DNA from 3 places in the Bacillus sp. N5-665 genome. Region 2 is predicted to be linked to each of the others. Evidence: riboswitches for the same ligand, from Rfam matches in the RefSeq annotation. Region 2 holds a riboswitch; each other region holds the start of a gene.
What was found. Region 2 has a riboswitch for thiamine pyrophosphate ahead of thiM (hydroxyethylthiazole kinase). Riboswitches for the same ligand answer to the same signal wherever they lie in the genome.
Positions count from the first base shown of each region.

Region 1: linked by a shared signal. The riboswitch ahead of thiT (energy-coupled thiamine transporter ThiT) and the one ahead of thiM (hydroxyethylthiazole kinase) in region 2 are both predicted to bind thiamine pyrophosphate.
Region 3: linked by a shared signal. The riboswitch ahead of tenA (thiaminase II) and the one ahead of thiM (hydroxyethylthiazole kinase) in region 2 are both predicted to bind thiamine pyrophosphate.

Region 1 covers NZ_CP093325.1:654,238-656,416, forward strand. Annotated here, with positions in the region: gene MNO09_RS05675 (sensor histidine kinase) at 1-100, shown strand, start outside; gene thiT (energy-coupled thiamine transporter ThiT) at 310-924, opposite strand; TPP riboswitch at 1,011-1,112, opposite strand; gene MNO09_RS05685 (FeoA family protein) at 1,307-1,534, shown strand; gene feoB (ferrous iron transport protein B) at 1,531-2,179, shown strand, end outside.
Region 2 covers NZ_CP093325.1:5,112,462-5,114,640, reverse strand. Annotated here, with positions in the region: gene topB (DNA topoisomerase III) at 1-778, opposite strand, end outside; TPP riboswitch at 1,056-1,165, shown strand; gene thiM (hydroxyethylthiazole kinase) at 1,238-2,044, shown strand; gene thiE (thiamine phosphate synthase) at 2,061-2,179, shown strand, end outside.
Region 3 covers NZ_CP093325.1:2,945,264-2,947,442, forward strand. Annotated here, with positions in the region: gene MNO09_RS17820 (heterocycloanthracin/sonorensin family bacteriocin) at 1-81, opposite strand, end outside; gene tenA (thiaminase II) at 375-1,064, opposite strand; TPP riboswitch at 1,187-1,292, opposite strand; gene ddlB (D-alanine--D-alanine ligase) at 1,365-2,179, opposite strand, start outside.

The sequences.
Region 1 (2,179 bases), 1.1 Mb from region 2:
TATTTCTAAAAATATTTTAGAACTACACGATGCTGAATATGGGGTAAAGAATACAGAAGACGGTGTATTATTTTACTTCTACTTACCAAAAAAAGCGTAGATGGTACATGCTACGCTTTTTTTAATTTATTTTCATATTATCTTTACCTAATCTTTATTTTTAAACAGTATACTTTGGATAGAAAATGAGGTTATGTAAGGAGTCGATGAACCGTGCATAGCAAGTGGCTAAGTATAATGGTATTTATTTTCTTTTGTGCATTTATTGTATTTTTAATTGATATTACGATATGAAAAAAAGAGCGCTCATTAAGCGCCCTTTTTTTGTGTATTCATTTGATAAGCACTGATGCTTTTGAATAAGCGTGGTGAAGTAAGGAATAAAAATATAAGTAAAACTGTACATAAAATAAAAGAACCAAGCATTGTGGCACCATTTACGATTAATGAATATAGCACAGCTGATTGACCTTTCGGTGCATATTGCCCAAAGAAAATAATACCGGCAATAAAATGACAGAAATAGCGTGCAAAGCTACCAACAAATGTAGCAAGAATAATGTAACCAATAACTTTCTTTCTTTCGTTATTTTCATTGGAAGTTAAAAGTGCTTTTTGAATTGGTCGATAGAATAAACCAGCAAATCCAATAAAAGCAAAGGCAATGAAGTACTCAATAAATGCTTGAACAGGTGTTAAAATGTAAGCATCACCTACAACAATTTGTAATAATCCCCAAATTAAGCCACCTAAGAAAGCAGATTTAAAGCCCCAGCGATATGCAATAATAAAAATAGGAATCATAGCAAATGAAATGGAACCGCCTGTTGGAAGTTTAAGTGATAATGGTAAAATGTCGATAATCATGGCGAAGGCTGCAAGAATAGCAGATTCGATCATCGCTTGTAAATTGGTGTTACGCATATTGTCTCCCCCTAAAACCAAGTTGTACAAAAAAGAATAGATATCATAGGAGGATACGAAATACGTAAATAAAAAAGAGGTATGTATTTCGGACGTTTGCACAATCCCTGCGTTAGCATTAACTAACAGGTTCGAAGGGTCGGAACGAAGTGTTCCCTCTCAGCGGCATGGCTCCCCCTGTGATAACGAGATTCTTTATTTGCTATTGTTTATTGTAAGCGAAATGGATGAGAATGGCAAATAAATACGGTATGACAATTATTGAAATAGAATTGTAGTGAAATGTTAATAAATATGAAGCAAAAGGGTATAGTACAAGAGAAATAGATTGTGCTATAATTTTTCTGAAAATAATTATCATTCTCTTCTGAGGGGGAAGGTTATGAGCTTAGTAGATATTAAAATCGGTGAGAAAGTGCTAGTAAAAAGTGTTCAGTCTTTAGATTATTTACTAAAGAGAAGATTGGCTGCTTTCGGTCTTTCTGAAGGAAGCGAACTTCGCATGAAGCAAAAAGCGATGTTCAAAGGTCCTTGTACATTGGAGTGTCGTGGACAGTTAATTAGTATTCGTCATTGTGACGCGAAAATGATAAAGGTGGAATTAGCGTGAATAAGGTAGCTTTGCTAGGGAATCCGAATACAGGAAAGACATCATTATTTAATGCACTTACTGGTTCTTATGAGTATGTAGGGAACTGGAGCGGTGTAACAGTAGAAAAGAAGGTTGGTAAATTAAAAGATAAGCAAGGGACATTAATTGATTTACCAGGTGTTTATGATTTGAATCCAGTTTCGCGTGATGAAGGTGTCGTTACAAATTTTCTACTAACAGACGAATTTCATCATATGTTAAATATAGTGGATTCTTCGCAATTCGAGAGAAATATGCATTTAACGTTGCAATTACTTGAATTTGGAAAGCCGGTTTCAATTGGATTAAATATGGTCGATGTGGCAAAGCAACGAGGCATTGTAATTGATGTAAAACGATTATCAGAACTATTAGGTGTAACAGTCGTTCCTGTCGTTGCAAGAAGTGGAAAAGGCTGTGAAGAACTACTTGCTACTCTTAAAGAAAATGACAAAAACGAGAAAAAGCCATTCATTATTTCATATGGTGTACAAATGGATGAAGGAATTGGAGAGGTAATAGCTCTTTTAGAGACAGCGAATTATAAGCATCCAAGATGGTTAGCCCTGCAATTTTTAAGCAATAACGAAGTAGTAGAAAAAGAAATGAAAGCATTACCAATTT
Region 2 (2,179 bases):
CCACAACAGTAGCATTATGTTTATCTAAACCTTTTACAATACCATCAATTTTTTCTTTATTAAAACTGCGGCTATTACCATTTGCATCTTGCCAAGTTAGTTTTAACTGATTCGTTGTTTGTGCTTCGATGCCGTAGTAAGTTTGAGCTTTGAAGTTCTTTATTTCATCTTCACGATTAGCGATCATAGCGACAGTAGGTGTTTGCACGCGGCCGCAATTCAGCTGGGCATTAAAGCGAGTAGTTAATGCTCGAGTCGCATTAAGGCCGATATACCAGTCAGCCTCTGAACGTGCAACTGCTGAAGCGTATAAATTGTCATATGCTTTACCTGGTTTTAAATTTGCAAAACCATCTTTAATTGCTTTATCAGTAACAGATGAAATCCATAAACGCTTAATAGGCTTCTGTATTTTAACTTTATCGATAATCCAACGTGCGACTAATTCGCCTTCACGTCCAGCATCTGTCGCTACAATAATTTCATTTACATCTTTTCTAAGTAGCTGACTTTTTACAGCATTAAATTGTTTCCCAGTTTGTTTAATAACTGTTAATTTCAAACGCTCAGGTAGCATCGGTAAATCTTCTAAATTCCACTTTTTATATTTCACATCATAGCTTTCTGGATCTGCTAATGTAACAAGGTGACCTAAAGCCCAAGTTACAATATATTTACTACCTTCAAGGTAGCCGTTTCCCTTTTTATCGCACTTCAGTACGCGAGCGATATCACGTGCAACAGAAGGCTTTTCAGCGATTATAACGCTTTTTGACATATTAAAAACATCCTTTCAAATTTCCATACGTTAACTATAGCATACATCTTCTTGAGATTCAGTTTCGCTCCATGTTTGATCGGTTTTTTGTGGAGTGAACAAAATCTGTTTGAAATCAAATGATAGCGACAGAACATAATATGCAATATGATGAGACTATGAAAAATAGATCCTTATTTATTATGCTTATTGTTTTATCAGTTTCTTCTATAATTAAATAGAAAAGTAAAGAACTTGTTATTTTAGTAGAATAAGAGTAGACTTTGAAGTAGATGAATACTAAACACATGGGAGTTTGTGGATGCAAACTGAGAGTATGACTAATCCGTCATTGACCATTTGAACCTGTTGGATAATGCCAGCGTAGGGAGAGTGTAAAAGCACATGTTCAGGCACTTTGCGTACGCGCAAAGTGCCCTTTTGTGTATCTCCCATCACAATAGTTAGGGGATGAGAAGGATGAATATGAAAGAAATTAGTAAAGTAGTGGATTTGGTGAGAGAATCTAATCCGCTCGTTCATAATATTACAAATGTTGTTGTAACAAACTTTACAGCTAACGGTTTGTTAGCGTTAGGGGCATCGCCTGTAATGGCGTATGCAAAAGAAGAAGTAGCAGAAATGGCTAGCATTGCTGGAGCGTTAGTATTAAATATGGGGACACTTCGTCCTGAAGAAGTAGAAGCGATGTTACTTGCGGGTAAATCAGCAAATGTGAACAATGTACCAGTACTGTTTGATCCAGTTGGTGCAGGAGCAACATCGTATCGAACAGAAGTTGCGAGACATATTCCGGCTGAAATTGATTTAGCGATTATTCGCGGAAATGCAGCTGAAATAGCAAACGTTATTAATGAGAGCTGGGAAATTAAAGGGGTAGACGCCGGTGCTGGAAATGGCAATGTCGTAAGTATTGCAAGGCAGGCAGCGGATGAATTAAATACAGTAGCGGTGATTACTGGAAAAGAAGATGTTGTTACAGATGGAGAGCGAGCGATTCTTATTCGAAATGGTCACTCTATTTTAACGAAGGTTACGGGAACTGGTTGTTTACTAACTTCTGTAATAGGAGCATTTGTAGCAGTAGAAAAGGATTATGTAAAGGCAGCAGTAGCGGCATTAACGTTTTATGGTGTAGCTGCGGAACTGGCAGCTGTTAAGACAGTGGAAAAGGGACCTGGTAGTTTCCAAATTGAATTTTTAAATCAGTTAGCAAATACAACTTCAGATGATATTGAGAAGTATGGGAAGATTGAGCTTATATAGTAAGGAGGGGAACTAGATGTCGCGTATTACAAAGGCTGAAATGTCTAGATTATTATCAGTATATTTTATTATGGGAAGTAACAATTGTGCGAAGGAGCCACTACAAGTATTGAGAGATGCACTTGAAGGCGGTAT
Region 3 (2,179 bases), 2.2 Mb from region 2:
GTCCCAATACACAATATTTCCAGATTGGTAATCATTAAGGCTTAACGCTTGTAGTTCTTGTTGAAACTTATTCATTTTCATGACCTCCGTTTATAAACTTCAACCTTTTCAATGCTTTCCTATATTTCTGTTCGTTAAATCTAAGTAGAAATAGCGCTATAAACTAAGTTCAATACGTACCCCTACAAAATATGACCTATCACTAGATAATGCACCTTGTTCATATACCTATTTTTAGGTTATTTTTCCATAGGCTCATTTTTATAAATTGAAAAAAGACGCACTTAGATTGATGCGTCTTTTTGCGATACTTCTTTTATGAAATCATATACATAGGTATTATCCATACCTATGTATAGCAATACCCCTACTCATTATCCAATGACATCTTCTACTTCTGTATTCACTGGCCACTTTTCTAAAGTATAAGCCATTTTCCAAAATGAATATTCATATTGACTGCTAATAATGAAATGCTGTTTCATTCGCTTACGGTCAGACTCTGTTACGTTTTCAGCGATAGTATCTAATCTTGTAATTTGCTCTTCAACTAGCGTACGGAACCAATCAGATCCATAAGCAGAAATCCATTCGTTATAAATTGGCTCTTCTGGCTGATACTCTTTTAAACGCTCACCAATTTCATAATACAACCAATAGCAAGGTAAAATTGCTGCAATGATATCGCCTAAATGTCCTTCATACGCAGCACGATACATATGTGAAGTATAAGCGTATGCAGTTGGAGCAGGGATAAAATTATCTTTTTCTTCTTGTGTTATCCCAAGTTTCTCCGCAAAATTCTCATGTAAAGATAATTCCGCCTCGTATGTATTTTGAGCATGGTGTGCCATACGAGCTGTTGTTTCTAATTCCAGTGCTTTTGCAGCTCCTAAAGTTTGTACTCTAGCAAAGTGACTCAAATAATATGAATCTTGAAGCACATAATAGCGAAAACTAGCTAAATCTAAAGTTCCTTCACCAAGTTGTTTTACAAAAGGGTGATGAAAACTAGCTTCCCAAATTGAATCTACTTCTTGACGTAATGATTGTGAAAATTTCATTTAAATCCCTCCAATAAAGTATAAAATTTAAGTATTTACCCACAGTTATTAAATCTGTAAAATAAAAAAACTTTCTTTACAAACGTAAAGAAAGTGAAAGTGACAGTATTTATTCATAAAATAGTAATGTCTTCCCACTTCCCTACGCTAGTATTAACCAGATCAGGTACTAAGAGTCTCAAATTCTCGTTTGATCTCAGCCTATAATAGGCCCCCCTAGTGGATAAATATTTAATTTTCGTATTGTATTCATCATAACATACTTCATGTTACTGTCAAAAACATTCATGATACTGCTACTTAAAACCCTTCTTCTTTTCTTACTTTTAATGAAGTTTCAATAATCATATCTAATAGTTTACTATAATGAATACCAGCTGCATCTGCACTTTTCGGTAGTAAACTTGCTTGTGTCATCCCTGGTAATGTATTAACCTCCATTACATATGGAATTCCGTCCTTTACCATCATATCCACCCTTGCATAAACGCTGCATTTCAATGCTTTATAACAAGCCAGTGACGCTTTGTTTACACGTTCCTTCAATTCAGCTGGAAGCTCGATAACTTCTTCAATTGTACTAACATCATCATATTTTGCATTGTAATCAAAGAACTCAGCTGCATGTCGGATTGAAATAATAGGTAACTGTTTTCCATCAAAAATTGAACATGTAATCTCATCACCTTTTATATACTTCTCTATTACTACTTCAGAATCCCATTCAAACACAGTTTCCAGCATTGAAATTAATTCATCTTTATCATATACAATCTTTACCCCAACACTTGATCCACCAGAGTTTGGTTTTACCACTAACGGAAATCCTAACTTATCTAATTCATCAAGATTTAGATCCGCCATTTTTGTAAGTTCAATCCAATCGGGTGTTTCTATACCTTCATAGCGTAAAATCTTTTTCGAAATATTTTTGTCCATACACATACCGCTAGATAACATATTGCTCCCGCTATAAGGAATACCTAAACTTTCAAGCGTGCCTTGAACCGTCCCATCTTCTCCGTATTTTCCGTGTAATGCGAGCAGCGCAAAATCAATGTCTTTCGCTTTTTCGATTAAATCTATTTTTTCATTTAACGTAATTGGTACGATTT